One region of the Arthrobacter sp. SAFR-179 genome, then DNA from elsewhere that is predicted to be linked to it. Evidence: riboswitches for the same ligand, from Rfam matches in the RefSeq annotation. Region 1 holds a riboswitch; each other region holds the start of a gene.

Evidence for each region. Region 1 has a riboswitch for thiamine pyrophosphate ahead of thiD (bifunctional hydroxymethylpyrimidine kinase/phosphomethylpyrimidine kinase). Riboswitches for the same ligand answer to the same signal wherever they lie in the genome.
Region 2: it holds a riboswitch for thiamine pyrophosphate, as region 1 does, so the genes downstream of both, thiC (phosphomethylpyrimidine synthase ThiC) here and thiD (bifunctional hydroxymethylpyrimidine kinase/phosphomethylpyrimidine kinase) in region 1, are expected to answer to the same signal.
Region 3: it holds a riboswitch for thiamine pyrophosphate, as region 1 does, so the genes downstream of both, thiO (glycine oxidase ThiO) here and thiD (bifunctional hydroxymethylpyrimidine kinase/phosphomethylpyrimidine kinase) in region 1, are expected to answer to the same signal.
Region 4: it holds a riboswitch for thiamine pyrophosphate, as region 1 does, so the genes downstream of both, ACR65K_RS10525 (ECF transporter S component) here and thiD (bifunctional hydroxymethylpyrimidine kinase/phosphomethylpyrimidine kinase) in region 1, are expected to answer to the same signal.

The regions. Positions count from the first base shown of each region.
Region 1 covers NZ_JBPFDM010000002.1:470,801-475,510, forward strand. Annotated here, with positions in the region: gene obgE (GTPase ObgE) at 1-47, opposite strand, end outside; gene rpmA (50S ribosomal protein L27) at 165-428, opposite strand; gene rplU (50S ribosomal protein L21) at 490-798, opposite strand; gene thiD (bifunctional hydroxymethylpyrimidine kinase/phosphomethylpyrimidine kinase) at 1,062-2,582, opposite strand; TPP riboswitch at 2,590-2,687, opposite strand; gene ACR65K_RS06580 (Rne/Rng family ribonuclease) at 2,839-4,710, opposite strand, start outside.
Region 2 covers NZ_JBPFDM010000001.1:892,881-897,590, reverse strand. Annotated here, with positions in the region: gene ACR65K_RS04290 (VOC family protein) at 1-816, opposite strand, end outside; gene ACR65K_RS04285 (amidohydrolase family protein) at 916-1,998, opposite strand; TPP riboswitch at 2,078-2,185, shown strand; gene thiC (phosphomethylpyrimidine synthase ThiC) at 2,181-4,007, shown strand; gene ACR65K_RS04275 (alpha/beta fold hydrolase) at 4,004-4,710, opposite strand, start outside.
Region 3 covers NZ_JBPFDM010000001.1:557,209-561,918, reverse strand. Annotated here, with positions in the region: gene ACR65K_RS02820 (hypothetical protein) at 1-174, shown strand, start outside; gene ACR65K_RS02815 (thiazole synthase) at 271-1,086, opposite strand; gene thiS (sulfur carrier protein ThiS) at 1,091-1,327, opposite strand; gene thiO (glycine oxidase ThiO) at 1,324-2,622, opposite strand; TPP riboswitch at 2,616-2,734, opposite strand; gene thiE (thiamine phosphate synthase) at 2,762-3,496, shown strand; gene ACR65K_RS02795 (RNB domain-containing ribonuclease) at 3,533-4,710, shown strand, end outside.
Region 4 covers NZ_JBPFDM010000005.1:77,246-81,955, reverse strand. Annotated here, with positions in the region: gene ACR65K_RS10540 (UDP-N-acetylglucosamine 1-carboxyvinyltransferase) at 1-180, opposite strand, end outside; gene ACR65K_RS10535 (energy-coupling factor transporter transmembrane component T family protein) at 298-1,098, opposite strand; gene ACR65K_RS10530 (ABC transporter ATP-binding protein) at 1,095-2,633, opposite strand; gene ACR65K_RS10525 (ECF transporter S component) at 2,639-3,262, opposite strand; TPP riboswitch at 3,331-3,471, opposite strand; gene ACR65K_RS10520 (heme-degrading domain-containing protein) at 3,555-4,097, shown strand; gene ACR65K_RS10515 (iron-containing redox enzyme family protein) at 4,297-4,710, shown strand, end outside.

The DNA of each region.
Region 1 (4,710 bases):
GTTCCGCCGGATACATGCAGTACTACCCGGTCTACAAAGCTGGCCACGTGGATCTCCTCAGAAACTGTTTACCTGGCACCGCGGGGCGCCACATCGATTGTAATGCGGTTAAAAGAACAGTGGAGCGGACCCTTAGGCCCGCTCCACCGCTTCAGAACTTGTTGTTACTCTGCAGCTGCAGCAGCAACGATGTTGACCACGCGACGACCGCGGCGGGTACCGAATTCAACGGCGCCCGGGGTCAGTGCGAACAGGGTGTCGTCCCCGCCACGGCCAACGCCGGCGCCCGGGTGGAAGTGGGTGCCACGCTGGCGGACGATGATCTCGCCTGCGGAAACAACCTGGCCGCCGAAGCGCTTGACGCCGAGGTACTGAGCGTTGGAATCGCGACCGTTGCGAGTGGAGCTCGCGCCCTTTTTATGTGCCATCTGAAATGCCTGCCTCTAAATTCTGGGGAATCTGTTGAAATGCCTGAACACTAACCGGAGGTTAGCTGATGCCGGTGATCTTGACCTTGGTCAGTTCCTGGCGGTGACCCTGGCGCTTCTTGTAGCCGGTCTTGTTCTTGAACTTCTGGATGACAATCTTAGGACCACGCAGGTCCTGGAGGATTTCAGCCGTAACAGTTACCTTGGCCAGGTCGGCGGCGGCGGAGGTGACCTTGTCACCATCAACCAGGAGCAGTGCGGGCAGCTCAATGGTGCTGCCGGCTCCACCGGCGACGCGGTTCAGGGTAACGAAGTCTCCAACGGAAACCTTCTCTTGGCGGCCGCCTGCGCGGACAATCGCGTACACCACTTGGGAACTCACTTCTCTCGACGTTTATAACTAAATTTGCGTGCGGAACCGACTATCAAAAGCCTGGTTTCTCGCTGTGCCTCAACGCCGTGGGGTCATAACCCAAGTGTTGGCGTAAGCACCGAAGATCTAGATTACGCTAATTTTGTCTTCGGCCGCAAATGAGGCTGGTTCCCGGCGGGTTGCTGTGATAGGTACCACAGCTCAGGTCCGGCGTCCGCACCATGCCCCACCATAGTACCGGCTCACCCGCCGGCCCCGGTTCAGGAGTGCAGGCGCGGCGCGTCGAAGAAGTCCACCTCGAGCCGGCAGGACTGCTTGAACGCCGTCACCATCGCGGCCTTCTCATGGTCGGAAGCCCGCCGTCCGGCCGCATCCACGATGGCAATGGCCTGGCGCGTGGCTTCGGCAAAGCCTTCATCTGCATAGGTGCGGAGCCAGTCCGCGTAAGCGTGCCCGGCCGGTTCCCCGGAGGCAAGGAACCGGACGTGCAGCGTGGCACCAACCTCTGCGTAGAGCCAGAAGCAGGGCAGGACGGCGGCGGCGAGGACCGCGTAGCTGCCCGACGCCGACGCTGCGGTGAGGTGGTCCACATAAGACTTGGTGACGGGGCCTAGCCCGTCCGGGGCCGGGCGGGTGCTGAGCCACGAGCGGTGAAGTTCCGATTCCACCTCAAGGCACTGCTGCGCGGACCGTGCCCAGAACAGCTGCTCGGCCTCCGAGGGGGCGAGGGCACTGGCACGTGCCAGCACGCGGGAATAGCCGTTCAGGTAAAGGGCATCCTGCGCCAGGTAATAGGCAAAGTCCTTCTCAGGAAGATCGCCCGAGGCCAGTCCGCCGATGAAGTCCAGCGCATAGATGTCGTCGAGGTCCTGCCGGGCTTCGGCCCACAGCCGGGCCGCGAAGCTGCCTTCCGCCAGGACCGGCGGCACGTGGTGGAAGTGGTGCACGGGTCCGTTCCCCTGCCCCACCTCCAGCTGGCCTGAGTTCTCGAGCGCGCCGGCCAGCCAGGGCTTAACGGTCCGCAGCGACGCCTCCCAGTCACCCAGGCGGGCCTGGACGGTTGCCATGGCGGAGGACAGGGAACATCCCGTGCCGTGGCTGTTGCGCGTTGAAATCCGCTTCGCCCGCACTTCCACCACCTCCTGGTCGAGAAGGCCCGCGGTGTTCACCAGCGCGTCCGGGCAGTCCAGGCCTGCCAGGTGGCCGCCCTTGACCAGCACGGTGGCTCCGGTGGCATCGGCCAGGCGCCTGCCCTGGTCCAGGGCGGCATCCCAGTTTTGGGCCGGCTCCGTGCCAAGCAGCAGCGCGAGCTCGGGCAGGTTGGGGGTGAGGAGGTGGGCAAGCGGCAGGAGCTCCCGGAGCGCGGCTTCGGCGGACTCCTGCAGCAGCCGGTCCCCGCTGGTGGCCACCATCACCGGGTCAAGGACAACGACGGCGGGCCGGACTTTTCCGAGCCACTCGCGGACGGCGCGGATCACCGATTCGTCGCCCAGCATGCCGATCTTGACGGCGTCGATACTGATGTCATCACTGACTGCATCCAGCTGCTGGGCCAGGAACGCGGCGGGAGGGACGTGGACGGACTGCACGCCGCGGGTGTTCTGGGCGGTGAGGGCAGTAATCGCTGCCATGCCGTATCCGCCATGCGCGGCAATGCTTTTGAGGTCCGCCTGGATTCCGGCTCCCCCGGACGGATCGGAACCGGCGATGGAGAGGACCCGCGGGACGTCACGGCCCGCGGGAAGCCCGAAAGGAACGCGGGACGCGGTTGGCAGGGGCATGGAAAGGGTCGAAGACAAGAGACATCCCTTCGCCGGTACTAGCCGGACAGGTTCAACGGGTCTGGATCTCAGCCGGCCTTATGCGCGGCACCCCGTGTCGCTGTCCAGCGTAGCGGCTGGGGCCTACGCGGCGGAAAGGTGACAGCTCCTGTTGATGCGAGAAGTCCCCGCCTTGTGGTCCACTCCCCCGCGAATTTCGGGGGGAATGGTCCACATGGCGGGGACTTCCTTGGTGACGCGTTGGTCCTGTCTTGGCTTAGAGCTCGGAGGCAGGGACTCCGACGCCGAGGATGATGGGTTCATCTGCCGGCTTGGCGGCTTCCGCCTTGGCGGTGTCGGGGGCCTTGGCTGCGTGTGAATGCCCTGCCGCCGTCGACTGCACGTTCTCGTGGTGCTGGACAGCGGTCTCGTTGGCTGCGCCCTGGGCACGGCTGGCAGCGCGGTGCCGCCGCGGCCTGCGTTGCCGGGACTGCTCCAGGGTGTGGTCGGAGTAGTCCTTTTCCGCCGGCGCTTCCAGGGTGGCGCGGGTTGCCGCTCCCCCTGCCTGCTGCTGGGGCGCTGCCGGTTCGGCTGCCTTTACGTCCTCTGCGGCTTTGACCGGCGCATCCACCATGGGCGAAGCCGGCTGGCCCAGGTGGGCGAACGCTTCCGCCAGCCGGTCCAGGGTGAGGGCGGGCTTGGGATGCTGCTCCTCGGCGTGCTCCACGAACGGAAGCGGGACTTCCTCGCCGCCGAAGGTCAGGACAGCTGCGGGACGTGCCGGGGCATCGGCGTCGTGCTTCTCCTCTGCGGGAGCCGGCGCAGGCTCAGCCTGCGGTGCCTGCCGGGTTGCTGCCACCTCATCGTCATGCAGGTGCGCGGCATGGGCCGCAGCCGCAATATTCGCCAGGGCAAGCCGGGTGGCCTCTGCCTTGGCGTGCCGCTCAGCATCCGCAGCGTCCGGCAGGACGGTGTGGACGTGCACTGCAGGCGCCGGCACAGCCTCGGGCTGCTGGCCGCCGCGTCCGCGCCGCCGTTTCCGCTCGGGACGGACTCCGGGCTGGCCGGCGTCGGGCCGCTGCGTCTCGGTGCGGTGGGCTTCCCCGCGGGCTTCGGGGCGGTTGTCCGTGCGCTGGACGTGGTGCTCGGCCGCCACGATGTTGGCACGCCGGTGCTCCACGGGATCGTCATGGGTAACTACCCCGCGGCCCGCGCAGGCCTCGCACTGCTCGCCGAAGACTTCCAGCAGGCCCGTACCCATCCGCTTGCGGGTCATCTGGACCAGGCCCAGCGACGTGACCTCGGCAACCTGGTGCTTGGTCCGGTCGCGGCCCAGGCACTCCACCAGGCGGCGCAGGACCAGGTCACGGTTGGATTCGAGCACCATGTCGATGAAGTCGATCACGATGATGCCGCCGATGTCACGCAGCCGCAGCTGCCGGACCACTTCCTCGGCAGCTTCCAGGTTGTTCTTGGTGACGGTTTCCTCAAGGTTGCCGCCGCTGCCGGTGAACTTGCCGGTGTTGACGTCAACCACCGTCATGGCCTCGGTGCGGTCGATCACCAGGGAGCCGCCGGAGGGCAGGAAGACCTTGCGCTCAAGGGCCTTGTGGATCTGCTCGTCGATGCGCCAGGCGGAGAAGATGTCCTGGTCCTTGGTCCACTTCTCCAGGCGTCCCACCAGGTCCGGCGCCACGTAGGTGACGTAGGCCTCGATGGTGTCCCAGGCTTCCTCACCGGACACGATGAGCTTGGAAAAGTCCTCGTTGAAGACGTCGCGGACCACCTTAATGGTCAGGTCGGGTTCGCCGTAGAGCAGCTCGGGCGCCAGGATCTTGGTGGATGCGGACTGGCTTTCAATGCCTTCCCACTGGGCGCGGAGCCGGTTGATGTCGTGCGTCAACTCTTCCTCCGATGCGCCTTCCGCGGCGGTGCGGACAATAACGCCCGCGTGCTCGGGCAGGCGGTCCTTGAGGATCCGCTTGAGGCGGTTGCGTTCGACGTCGGGCAGCTTGCGGGAGATGCCGGTCATCGAGCCGCCGGGCACGTACACCAGGTAGCGGCCCGGAAGGGAGATCTGGCTGGTGAGCCGGGCGCCCTTGTGGCCCACGGGATCCTTGGTCACCTGGACCAGGACGGTGTCGCCGGA
Region 2 (4,710 bases), on a different contig from region 1:
GGTGTGGTGGGCGGCAACCCCGGCGACTTTGAGACGGTCAGCCAGCGCCCCGACGTCGTCACCGGAGGGAACCTCGATGAGCACCTCGCCCAACCCGAGCGAGTCTTTTCGGGGGCCGGCGCCGCGGCTGTTCCAGACGTTCATGGCCATGTGGTGGTGGTAACGGCCAGCGGAAACGAACAGTGCCTGCCCATGCCAGCCTGCCGTCTTCTCGAAGCCGAGGGTGCCCACATAGAAATCCCTGGCTGTCTGGACGTCTCCCACCTGCAGGTGGACGTGCCCCACACCGGCAGACGTCTGCCGCTGGCCCTCGAGGGACTCCTCGGTGAGGTGCTGCTCCAGGTAGCGCTGCGGCGGAAGCGCGAGGCTGTCCATCACCACGTCCGTCCCGTTCCAGGACCAGTTGCTGCGGGGCCGGTCCCAGTACAGTTCAATGCCGTTGCCCTCGGGATCGGTGAAATAGAAGGCTTCACTGACCAGGTGGTCGGCACTGCCGGTGAAGGAGCGGGGCTCGTACTGGGCGGCGGTGGCGATGGTGGCGGCGAGGGAAGCCTGGTCCTCGAACAACAGGGCGGTGTGGAACAGGCCCGCTTCCCCCCTGCCGGGAAGGTGCAGTCCGGGAGCCGGCGCCAGGTGGACCAGCGGCCTGCCGAGCCTGCCAAGGTAGAGGCCGCCGTCCTGCTCAGCCACCACCTCGAGGCCCAGGGCGCGCTGGTAGTAGTCGGTCATGACCTTCATGTCACCGACCTTGAGCATTACCGTGCCCATGGCGAGGTCGGCAGGAAGAAGGTCCTGGCTGCTGGCTGCTTCGGTCATGTGAAGGCTCCTTGTATTGGAGGCCGTCCCGTTGGCGGCCTGTCACAAATTAAAATTACTTGAAGCTTCAATTTATTCCAAGTGCCGGGCTCATTCTGCTCACCTGATGATGCGGCCGCCCAGCACCACATGTTCCAGGGCCGTGATGGTTTCCGGGACCGCCCGCGGATCCTCACGGCATACCACAACGTCGGCCCGCGCACCTTCGGCCAGGTTGTCCGCTCCCAGCCAGGTGCGGGCTGCCCAGCAGGCAGCATCCAGGGCCGCCTCCATGGGCAGGCCCGCGCCGTGCAGGGCGAGGATCTCGTCGGCGATCCTGCCGTGGCGGATCACGCTGCCGGCATCCGTGCCGGCAAAGATGCGCACCCCGGCGGCGTGGGCTTCGGCCACCCGTTCCAGCCGGCGCTCCCAGAGGGAGCGCATGTGGGCCGCGTAGCGCGGGAACTTGGCCTCTGCCTGGGCAGCGATCCCGGGGAAGGTGGCGATGTTGATGAGGGTGGGGACGATCGGCACATCCTGCTCCGCGAACCGGGGCAGGTGCCGGGGCAGCAGCCCGGTGGCGTGCTCGATGCAGTCGATGCCGGCGTCCAGCATCTGGTCCAGCGTGTCCTCGGCGAAGCAATGCGCCGTGACCCGGGCACCTTCGTCATGGGCAGCCCGGACAGCGTCACGCACGACGCCGGCAGGAAAGGACGGCGCGAGGTCACCGGCGCTCCGGTCGATCCAGTCCCCCACCAGCTTGACCCAGCCGTCGCCGTCGCGCGCCTGCTTCCGCACGGCCTCCACAAGCCCCTCGGGCTCGACCTCCTCCGCGAAGCCGCGCAGGTAGCGGCGCGTGCGGGCCACGTGCCTTCCAGCCCGGATCAACACCGGGAAGTCCCGGCCGCCCTGCATCCAGCGGGTATCGGCAGGTGAACCGGCGTCGCGGGCCAGCAGGGTTCCGGCGTCGAGGTCGGCCAGCGCCTGGTCCCGGGCCATTGCGGGTTCCACCGGACCGGCGGGACCCAGTCCGATGTGGCAGTGGGCGTCAGCGAACCCCGGCAGCACCCAGCCGTCGAGCACCCGCCCAGGAGCGGCACCAGGCCGGTTGAACGTGAGCTTGCCGTCCACCGACCAAAGTCCATGACGGACCCGGTCCGGTGCGGTCAGGACAGGTCCGCGAAAGTGAATGATCTCTGCCATCGGGCTTCCTTTCGATGCCCGGACAGGCTAGCACCCGCAAATGTGACAAGGCTCTTCCGCGCCCCTGTGGTAGCTTCTTTCCTGACCACACGGGTGCCCTTGCAGGGGCTGAGATCGGGCTGACGCAGCCTGCGACCGTTGAACCTGTCCGGGTAATGCCGGCGAAGGAAGTGAGTATTCCCTTGAGTACACAAAACACCCAGTTGAACCCTGCCCACCTGCCGTCAGCCGGGAGGTCCGGCGCCGACTCCCTGCCACAGGTGACGCAGTCCCTGGCGTCGCATTCATTGGCGTTCATCGACGACGCCGCGTCCGGAATCCGCGTGCCGGTGACGGAGATTGCCCTGGAGCCGTCACCCAACGGGCAGCAGAACGCACCTTTCCGGACCTACCGCACTGCCGGGCCCGGAAGCGACCCCGTCCGCGGCCTGCAGCCCTTCCGCGCCGAATGGATCGTGGCGCGCGGGGACACCGAGGCCTACAGCGGCAGGGAACGCAACCTGCTCGACGACGGCCGCTCGGCCGTCCGCCGGGGTGCTGCCTCGGCGGAGTGGAAGGGCGCGCAGCCGGTGCCCCGCCGCGCCGTCGACGGCCGGACGGTGACCCAGATGCACTATGCCCGGCAGGGAATCATCACGCAGGAGATGCGTTTCGTGGCGCTGCGCGAGAACTGCGACGTGGAGTTGGTTCGGAGCGAACTTGCTGCCGGCCGCGCCATCGTCCCGAGCAACATCAACCATCCGGAGTCCGAGCCGATGATCATCGGCAAGGCTTTCCTGGTGAAGATCAACGCCAACATCGGAAACTCGGCCGTGACGAGCTCCATCGCCGAGGAGGTGGACAAGCTGCAGTGGGCCACCCAGTGGGGCGCGGATACGGTGATGGACCTGTCCACCGGCGACGATATCCACACCACGCGGGAATGGATCATCCGCAACTCCCCCGTGCCGATCGGCACCGTTCCCATCTACCAGGCCCTGGAAAAAGTCAACGGCGAGGCCAACGCGCTGACCTGGGAAATCTTCCGGGACACGGTGATTGAACAGTGCGAACAGGGCGTGGACTACATGACCATCCACGCCGGGGTTCTGCTTCGCTATGTGCCGCTGACGGCCGACAGGGTGACGGGCATTGTCTCGCGCGGCGGCTCCATCATGGCCGGCTGGTGCCTGGCCCACCACCAGGAGAACTTCCTCTACACGCACTTTGACGAGCTGTGCGAAATTTTCGCGAAGTACGACGTTGCCTTCTCCCTGGGCGACGGCCTGCGCCCCGGCTCCACCGCGGACGCCAACGACGCCGCCCAGTTCGCGGAACTGGACACGCTCGCCGAGCTCACCCAGCGCGCATGGGAGTACGACGTACAGGTAATGGTGGAGGGCCCCGGCCACGTTCCGTTCCACCTGGTCCGGGAAAACGTCGAACGCCAGCAGGAGCTGTGCAAGGGTGCGCCGTTCTACACCCTCGGACCGCTGGTGACGGACGTGGCCCCCGGCTATGACCACATCACCTCCGCAATCGGTGCCACCGAAATTGCCCGGTACGGCACCGCGATGCTCTGCTACGTCACGCCGAAGGAACACCTGGGCCTGCCCAACAAGGACGACGTGAAGACCGGCGTGATCACCTACAAGATCGCAGCCCACGCCGCGGACCTGGCGAAGGGCCACCCCGGTGCGCGCGAACGCGATGACGCCTTGTCCAAGGCGCGGTTTGAATTCCGCTGGCGCGACCAGTTCGCGCTGTCCCTGGACCCGGTGACGGCGGAGGCGTTCCACGACGAGACCCTGCCGGCCGAACCTGCCAAGACAGCGCACTTCTGCTCGATGTGCGGGCCCAAGTTCTGCTCCATGCGGATCAGCCAGGACATCCGGGACGAATTCGGCTCCGCGGAGGCGCAGGCGGCCCGGGCCAACGTCGCATCGGGGATGCGGGAGAAAAGCGAAGAGTTCCTGGCGGCCGGCGGCAAGGTCTACCTGCCGGAGCTTCGCGTTCCTGCTGAGGGCTAGGAGGCCCGGGCGGGCTGGCTCCGGCTGACCTGGCTGATGAACTGCCGGATGGCCCGGTCCCCGTCCGTGGAGTCGTGCGGCCGGTGCCCTCCCGCGGCGACGCGGTGCAGGGCGCCGGTCTCCCGCAGGTAGCCTGCAATTTCCTCGTAAAGCGGCTCCCACCCCCCGGTCAGGACCAGCGTGGGCACACCGGGAACGATGTGCAGCGGCGCCTCCCACGAGGGCGCCTGGAGCCGGAGCCTGCGGGCGGACCTCTTTTCCTCCACGGTGGCGGGCTGCTGCAGGTCCGTGGCGAAGACCCGCCGGACGAATTCGCGCTGGAAGTCTTCGTCGCCGAGTTGGTGGCGGACGTCGAAAAGGGGCTGCATCAGGCTGATGTGGGCCGCCGTAGCCGGAAGCTCTGCCGTCAGGGAGAGGCAGGCCGGCTCCACGAGCGTCAGCGAAAAGACCAGGTCCGGACGTTCAACGGCGGCCATCATGGCCGCGATGGCGCCCTGGGCGTGCGCCACCACATGGCCGCCGGCGGCCCCGCGGCCATCGTCGGCAAGGGATCGCAGGATGATGGCGGTGTCCTCGGCGAAGGATGATTCCAGTGGCTCCGCGACGGCATCAAAGCCGTGCCGGCGGAGGAACAATGCGTCATAGGACAGTGCCATGCCGTGCTGGCGCGGCCACGCAGCGGCGCCAAAAGTCCCGGCGCCGT
Region 3 (4,710 bases), on a different contig from region 1:
GTGTGGATCATCCTGATGGCAGCCGGTTTCGGCTACCTGCCAGGGCTGACCTGGCTTCCCTGGGTCCTGCCCATCGTTCTCGGCATTGCAGCCGCCATCGCCGCCGTCGTCTACCTGGGCCGCACGCGTGCGCGCCACGACGCACAGCAGCTCACGGCGATCCTGCGGCGCTGAGCTTCCAGTCGCGTGCACGTGGCGGCAAAGACTAAACGGCTGTGGCCACCACCCACGCGGGTGGTGGCCACAGCCGTTTAACCGGATATCGGGAGCCTAGAGGAACTCTGCCCTGCCCTCCATTGCCGACGATGCCAGGGCGTGCTCCCTGCGCGGGATGCGCCCGGCCGCCCGGGCCATCCGGCCGGAAATCACTGCGTGCTTGAAGGCCTCGCCCATGAGCGTCGGGTTCTGCGCCCGGGTGACAGCCGTGGCCAGCAGCACGGCATCGCAGCCCAACTCCATGGCAAGGGCGGCGTCGGACGCCGTGCCGATGCCGGCGTCCAGGACCACAGGCACGGTGGCCCGGGAAACAATGAGCTCGATGTTGTGCGGGTTCAGGATCCCCAGGCCGGTGCCGATCGGGGCGCCCAGCGGCATGACGGCGGTGGCGCCAAGGTTCTCCAGCCGCAGCGCCAGCACGGGATCGTCATTGGTGTAGGCAAAGACCTTGAAGCCGCGGTTGACCAGCTGCTCGGTGGCCTCGACGAGTTCCACGGCGTCCGGGAGGAGGGTTTGTTCGTCCGCGATGACCTCGAGTTTGACCCAGTCGGTCTCCAGTGCCTCGCGGGCAAGTTCTGCGGTGAGGACCGCGTCCCGGGCGGTGAAGCAGCCGGCGGTGTTGGGCAGGACCCGGATCCCGTGGTCCACCAGCAGCTGGAACAGTGATCCGGTTTCCGCGGTGGAGTAGCGCCGCATGGCCACGGTGGTCAGCGCGGTGCCGGAAGCCAGGAGCGCTGCGCCCAGGCCGTCGAGGCTGGGCGCTCCCCCGGTGCCCATGATGAGCCTGGATCCGAGGGCGACGCCGTCGATCACCAGGGCGTCGCCGGTCCCGGGGCTTCCTGCGGGGTTGATGGTGCTGGTTTCGGTCATGGTGTCAGCCTCCCTGTACTGCTGTGACAAGTTCGATGTCGTCACCCTCGGCGAGCGCGGTGGCGAACCATTGGCTGCGCGGCACCACCTGTGCGTTGTGCGCGACGGCGACCCCCAGCTTCTCGCCGTCGGTCGCCTGCCCGTTGTCAGCCAGCGGGCGTCCGGTGACCTGGCTGACCAGCGTGGTGATGGAGGCGCCGTCGGCAACCGTGTGCGGGTTTCCGTTAAGGGTGATGTTCACGCTGTCTCCTTGATGAAGGGGCTTGTTGCTGCTGTGGCCGGCCTGGAGAACCGGTCCGGGCTGAAGGGTGCCCAGCGGGGATCGGACTTTCCGTCCAGCAGCTCCCTGCAGATGGCCGCTGCGGCGGGGGTGAGCAGGACGCCGTGCCGGAAGAATCCGGTGGCAATGATGAGCCCCGGGACATGCCCGGCTTGTCCGCCCACGGAGGCCCCAGGCACCGGCACCCGGCCCAGGAGCGGTGCGTTGTCAGGGGTTCCGGGCCGGGCACGGGCGGTGGATTCCAGGAGTTCAAGTTCGGCGACGGCGGGCACCAGCGCCTGCGCGTCCCGCAGCAGCTGGTATACGCCTCCGGCACTGACGGCGCCGGACAGGGCATCCTCGCGCTGGGTGGCTCCAATCACCACCGTCCCGTCCTGCCGCGGGACGATATACACCGGCACGCCGTGGACCAGCCCGCGGACCGTTGACGTGACCAGGGGCTGAAGGTGGCGGGGAACGGCAAGGCGGAGGATGTCCCCGTGCACGGGCCGCAACGGCAGCTCGAGGCCGTCCGGCAGGCCGTCAAGCGCCCCCGCCTGCAGCCCGTTGGCCACCACCGTCTCCGTTGCCAGCACCGTGCCGCCGCCCGCAAGGCGGACGCCGGCAACAGCTCCGCCGTCCCACAACAGCCGGGCTGCCCGGTCCGGAACGGCGTAACCATCGACTGCCCCGGCAACGGCCAGTTCCGGCAACTCCTGCGCCGCGCCGGCCAGGGCCAGGCGCAGGGCTGCCACCAGGCGCCGCGGGTCCACCTGGTGGTCTGCCGGGGTGTCCAGGGCGCAGGCAATGGCCGGGCTGAGCAGCGGCTCGCGCTTCCGGGCTTCGCGCACGGTGAGGGGCTCCACCTCCAGCCCGTTGTCCTGCTGGACCAAACGCAAATCCATGAGTGCCCGGCGGTCGGCTGCGTCGGCACCCACCGCGAGTGTCGCCGTCGTGAGGTATCCGGAATCCGCGCCCGTGGCACTGTCCAGGGCGGCGGCGAACCCCGGCCAGCGCGATGATGCGTCCAGCATCAGTTCCAGGAGGTCTTCCTCCTGGTAGTGCAGTTCGCTGACGGGGGCCAGCATGCCGGCGGCCGCCCAGCTGGCGCCGGTGCCCGGTGCGTGGTCGATGAGGACCACCGAGCGTCCGGAACGCTGCGCCTCCCAGGCGATTCCGTGCCCCACCACTCCCCCGCCGATGACCGCAACATCGGCCCGGACCGTGGAGGAGCTGGAGGCGTCGGCGGACCCGGGATGGTTGAAAGGGGTGCGCATATGGATTCCTTCCCTACGCCGGCATTACCCGGATCAGGTCAAGCGGTCGGCTCTGACGCCCTCTCAGCCCGGCGCTTTGTGACAGCTGCCGCGGGCTCCCGCAGTACCAGCCCAGTTTAGAGGAACTAGGCTTGCACGCATGAATGTGTCCACCCCATCCTTCCCCGCCGGCCACCGCGCTCCCGCCACCGAAGTTGTCAATTCACGGGACAGCGACGCCCTCAAGGCGGCCCGCCTGTACCTCTGCACCGATGCGCGCCGGGACCGCGGCGACTTTGCGGAGTTCGTTGACGCCGCGTTCGCCGGCGGCGTGGACATCATCCAGCTGCGCGACAAAGCCATCGAGGCTGCCGAGGAACTGGACCTCCTGGCGGTGCTGAAGGAGACGGCGGTACGGCACGGCAGGCTGTGGGCTGTCAATGACCGTGCGGACATCGCCGTCCTCTCCGGGGCGCCGGTGTTCCACATCGGCCAAAAGGACCTTCCCTTGCCCGCAGCACGTACGTTGGTCAATGGAAATGCCGCAATCGGGCTCTCCAGCCACACAACGGGGCAGGTGGACGCCGCGCTGGCAGCAGCTGCCGGTCCGGCCGGCCTGGACTATTTCTGCGTGGGTCCGGTCTGGGCCACCCCCACCAAACCCGGCAGGGCAGCCGTCGGACCAGACCTGGTGAAGTACGCCGCGGACGCCTCAGGAAAGGTGGCAGATCCGGTGCCCTGGTTTGCCATTGGCGGCATCGACCACGGAAACGTCCGGCAGGTGGCGGAAGCCGGTGCCCGCAGGATCGTGGTGGTCCGCGCCATCACTGAGGCTCCCGACCCCGCGGCCGCGGCTGCTTCACTCCTCGACGCGCTGGACGCCGCCGGCGCCTGATGCCATATCCGTGGACTTGGAGCTACGCTGATTTTTGTGTCACATCATCGGCTGGCCCCCAACGTCCATGACCACAGGAACGCCTTGGAAGAGGCGTTGGGCCTGCTGCGGACCGAACTCGAACTGCCGGGGCCCTACCCCGCTGACGCAGTAGCCGATGCCCGGGCCGCCGTGGCTGCCCTGAAGCTGCCGTCCTATGACCTGACCGCCGTGGAGTTCGTGACCATCGATCCGGCATCGTCCACGGACCTTGACCAGGCGGTGTTCATCGAACCGGACGGGAACGGCTACCGGGTGCTGTACGCGATCGCCGACGTCCCGGCGTTTGTTGCCCCGGGAGGGCCCCTGGACGCCGAGACCCGTCGCCGGGGCCAGACGTTCTACGCTCCGGACGGCAGGATTCCGCTGCATCCGGAAGTCATCAGCGAGGGGGCAGGGAGCCTGCTGCCGGGGCAGGACTGTTCAGCGTTCGTATGGGACTTCACGCTCGACGGCGATGCGTCCGTTTTGTCGGTGGGTGTCAGGAGGGCGCGGGTCCGCAGCCGCGACAAGCTCAGCTACAAGGGCGCGCAGGCAGACCTCGACGCCGGGACTGCATCAACGGTGCTGCGGCTGCTCCGCGAGGTGGGCCTGAAACGGGTAGCCCTGGAAAGGGAACGTGGAGGGGCAAGCCTCAACATGCCCGAGCAGGAAATTGTCCAGCTGCCCGATGGCGGCTACCGCATTGACGCCGTCCCGCAGCTTCCCGTGGAGGACTGGAACGCGCAGATATCGCTGATGACCGGGATGGCGGCCGCGCAGCTCATGCTGGAGGGCAAGGTGGGAATCCTGCGCACCATGCCCGCCCCGGACGAACGGTCCCTGCGGCACTTCCGCCTGCAGACCGAGGTGCTGGGCAGGCCCTGGGACGGCGAGGTCAGCTACGGCGAGTACCTGCGTTCACTCGATCCCACCGATCCGCGCCAACTGGCCATCATGCATTCCGCCGGCATGCTGTTCCGGGGAGCCTCGTATACCGCTTTCGACGGCACGGTCCCCGAGGACGGGGTGCAGTCCGCCATCGGCGCGGCCTATGCCCACACCACCGCACCGCTGCGCCGCCTGGTGGACCGCTTCGTCCTGGTCATCTGCGAGGCCCTGAGCAACGGAGGCGATGTTCCTGGCTGGGCCCGGGAGGCCCTTCCGCTGCTGCCGGGCATCATGGCCGGCTCAGA
Region 4 (4,710 bases), on a different contig from region 1:
GAAGATGGTTTCCAGCCTCTGGATCATCTTCAGGCTCAGGTTCTGCTTGCCCTGTTCCATCCGGGCGACGGCGCTTTGGCTGGTGCCGAGTTCGGCGGCCAGCTGGCCCTGGGTCCAGCCCTTCTCGGTGCGGGCGTCCCTCAACATGGCGGCAACGTGCTCAGCGGTTTCCTGCGTCATAACCAAAAATATATCATAAATGAGTTATTCTGGCTGCTGTCGCGCCACGAGCCGCATCGCTGGAAAGCCTGTACCCGCTGGATGCGATACAAATCACCAGCAGGGTCACCGCCAACCTCAGCTGCCCAGCCACACCATGTTCCATGTTCCGGCAGCCAGTGCTGCAAAAAGGGCAAGTCCGGCCACGAGCACCCCACCGGCCACTACCCCAAGATCCAGCGTGCTGAACGTGGATTCGCGTGCCCAGGTCCGTTGGCCACCGCCGAAACCCCGGGCTTCCATGGTCACGGCGAGCCGCGACGCGCGGCGGACTGCCTGCACCAAAAGCCCGAAGCTCTGCCCCAGGGTCGCTTTGACCCGCTGGCCCAGGCTTCCGCGCGAACCCACGCCGCGTGCACGGCGCGCCATCCCGATGGTCTGCCACTCCTCGGCCATCAGCCCCACAAGGCGCATCGCGGCGAGCGTTCCCAGGACGAACCGGTGCGGCAGGCGGGCCTTCTGCGCCAGCGCGTCGGCAAGGTCGGTGGGATCCGTGCAGCTCATCAGGAGCACCGCCGGAAGGGCGATGGCAAAGCCGCGCAGCATGAAGCCGACGCCCAGCTGCAGGGATCCTTCGCTCATGGTCCAGATGCCGGCGTCGAGCAGGGTCCTGCCGCTGTCCGGCGCAAGGATGGACGTGCTCCAGCCGCCCACGGCGGCGGCGATGATCAGCGGCCACCCGCGCTGCCACAGCAGGGACAGGGTGAGCCCGGCCAGTGGAAACAGCAGCAGCTCGAAAACCAGGGCCACGGATGCCGACACCCAGTCGATGGACAGCGCCAGGACCGCGGTGATGAGCAGGACGGCCGCGAACTTACTCAGTGGGTTGGCGCGGGCCAGGAGGGCATGGTTGCCGGTCAGGGTGAGTTGCTGCCTCATGGTGCCACCGCTTCCGCCGCAGCCATTCGCAGTTCGGTCCCGCCCAATGCTTCCGTGAATTCGGCGTCATGGGTCACGGAGACCACCGCGGTGCCGGCGTCCAGGAGTTCGGACAGGAACGAGGCCAGCTCGGCCCACGTGTTGGCGTCCTGCCCGAACGTGGGCTCGTCCAGGACCAGCACCTGCGGGCTGGCGGCAAGGACGGTGGCTACGGACAGCCGCCGCTTCTCGCCGCCGGAGAGCGTATAGGGGTTCGCGTCCACCAGGTGGGTGAGCCGCAGCCGCTCCAGCAGTTCGTCCACCCGGTCCTCGCCGTGGCCCAGGTGCCGGGGGCCGAACAGCAGCTCATCCAATACCTTGCCGGTCACGAACTGGTGCTCCGGCTCCTGGAACACCGTCCCCACGCGCGAAATCAACTGGTCGGCCTTCCAGCGGTATGGGTCGATGCCCGCCCCGCGGCTGAGGTCCAGGGTGGCGGACACCTTTCCGGAGACCGGCTCCAGCAGCCCGGCCAGGGTGAGCGCGAAAGTGGACTTGCCGGCACCGTTGGGGCCTGTGACGGCGAGGGCCTGCCCGGCGCGGACCTGCGCGGACAGGCCTTCCTGGACCGGTACCGGCGGAATCTTCCGGAAGCCTTGGCGGCGGGGACGTTCGCGGGAGACACCCAGCTGTTCGGCGGCCAGCAGCAGGTTCCCCGTGCCGGGCGCCGGGACAACGGCGCGGGCGCGGGTTGCCGGCACGTAGCCGGGCACCCACACACCGGCTGCGGCGAGCATGGCACGGGCCTCCGTGAGCACCCGGTCCGGCGGGCCATCCAGGAGCACGGCAGGATTGGTGCCGGAACCCGGCTGCAGGACCACGATCCGGTCCACCAGGTCCTTCCACACCGAAACCCGGTGCTCCACCACCACCAGGGTGGCCCCTGTCTTGTTTAGGCAGCGCGCCACGGCGTCGCGGACCTCCAGCACGCCGGCGGGATCCAGGTTGGCGGTCGGCTCATCCAGCAGGATCAGGCCCGGGCGCATGGCCAGGATGCCGGCCAGCGCCAGGCGCTGCTTTTGCCCGCCGGACAGGGCCGACGTCGGGTGGTCCAGCGGGAGGTGGGACAGTCCGACGTCGGCAAGCGCCTCGTGCACCCGCGCCCAGATTTCCTCCCGCGGCACCGCAAGGTTCTCGGCACCGAAGGCGGCGTCGTCCCCCAACCGCGACAGGACCACCTGCGTCTCGGGGTCCTGCTGCATGAGCCCGGCGCACCCGCGCTGGGTCCGGGGCACGGCGCCGTCAACCAGGAGCGAACCTGACTCGTCGGCGTCCCCTGCCTCGCCGCCGTCGTCGTTGATGTCCCCCAGCACCCCTGCCAGCGCATGAAGGAGGGTGGACTTGCCGGCGCCCGAGGGGCCGAGCAGGAGCACCCGCTCCCCCGGGCTGATGTCCAGGTCAAGGGCGTGGACGGCGGGCTTTGCCCTGCCGGCGTGCCGCCATCCCCACCCGCGGGCGGTGACAGCGGCAGGGCGGACCGCCGTGGCCTGGGCCATTGCCATCAGGAGAAGACAGGCTCCGTGGCAGCCTTGCGCGAGGCGAAGGAGCTCAGGACTCCCGTCCGCGCCAGGCCGCGGGTGGCCACCCAGGACAGGGCGCCGGCAATGACTGCTCCGGAAATCATGCAGAAGACGATATAGGCCAGCTTGTCGCCGCCGGAGTACGCGATGTTCCAGCCCCACGGCGCAAAGGAGTCATTCAGGCCGCAGAAGAGACCTGCTGCCGCACCTGCCAGCAGGGACACGGGCAGGTTGAACTTGCGGTAGACGAAGATGGCAAAGATGATTTCCGCGCCCAGGCCCTGGACGAAGCCGGAGAAGAGGACCGAGGCGCCGTACTGGGAGCCCATGAGCAGTTCCCCGGTGGCGGCCACGGTCTCGCAGAACAGTGCGGCGCCCGGCTTGCGGATGATCAGCATGCCCAGCACGCCCGGGATCATCCATCCGCCGGCAATGATGCCGGTCAGGGGCGGGTAGGCGGCGTTCATCGGCACGGATACTGCCGCCGCCCCTTGCGACCACGCCCAGAAAATAACGCCGCCGGCGATGGCCACCAGCGCGGCGACGACGATGTCCACGACGCGCCAGGACTTACTGGTGGTCTTCTTGATTGCTGCAGTGCTCATTGGAATCCTCCTGGGAAACAGGAGGGGAAAGTGGACCCGGCTGACGGCCCGTTGCCGTGCAGCCGCGACACTTCGAGAACTCGACTCCCTTGCGCCGGTACTAACCGGATCAGGTTCGAGGGTCTGCGGCTGTCCGCACTCTCAGCGCCCACCTGCGGTGCCCGGCGGATGCCAGGATGCCCGACGGCGGCGCTCCCCTGTCGTTTGTAGTGTTGCTTTTTGTTGGGTAAGGCTTTTGATTGCCCTTCCGGGCGTGGTCAAGTTTACACCGGGCGGGGGTAGATTGAAGGCCATGAGCGCCATTCCACCGGATGTGACCGGGTTCGATCCCGATTCCCCCGACGCCCAGCCCGAGGGGTCGCTCGAGGCCCTGGTTGCCCGGGTCGAGGCGGAGGTCCGGGAGCTCCACTTCCCCGGCTTTTCGCCGGATGACGCACTGAACCTTGGGCTGCTTCTGGTGGAACTGGGCAAGGAGCGGTCGCTTCCCATCGCCATCGATATCACTAAGGGCGAGCAGGTACTGTTCCACGTCGCGCTTCCCGGCGCCACTCCTGACAACGGGCACTGGATCCGGGCCAAGCAGAGCACTGCCGCCCGGTACGAGGTGCCGTCACTTTTGGTGGGACTGCGGGGCCGGCTGGGCGGGGGCAGGATCGAGGACAACGCCTGGTTCGACCAGTCCCGGTATGCAGCCCACGGCGGCTCATTTCCCATCTACGTCACCGGCGTGGGTGCCGTGGCCACGGTCACCGTCTCCGGATTGCCGCAGCTGCAGGACCATGACCTGGTGGTGGAGGCGCTGCGCGACATACTGGGGTCGGCCCTGTCTGACTGACCACTGCCTGGCTGAACACTGTCCGCAGCTGGGTACGGGGGGACCCAGCAAAACCCCTATATACAAAGCCTGCTTAGCTTTTATTAGTAATCATGCTTACTATATTGTCCCCCGGGTTTCGAGGAGGACAGGGCATGGAACTCACCATGGGCGGTCCCGCGTTCGTTCCCGTCACCAGCGCGGCAGACCAAGGAGCACCATGAGAATCCCGGAAACCAGAGGCCCCCTCAGCAGCGCCCTGTTCACGGTCCTGGCGCAGGCTCCGGACTCCGCCGGGACAGAACTGGACGCCCTGTACCGCCTGGCCGCACGGCAGGTGGCTGCCACCGCTGACATCATTGGCGACGAGGACATCCAGTTGGCCCTCTTCTGCCTCTACGAGCTCCATTACTCGGGGCTGGACGGCGTCTCCGACCACTGGGAGTGGGAGCCGGGGCTGATCAGGGTCCGGCGGCTGCTCGAGGAACCGTTTGAGGCGGACCTTCGCGCCGCCGCACAGCAGGCCGCCGGGGACCTCGAACTGCCCGCCGGCGGTGCCATGACCAGCGACCAGGTAGCCGATGTCCTGTTCGGCCTCGCCGGCAAGGACACCGGCCCCAGCGTCTCCCGGTAC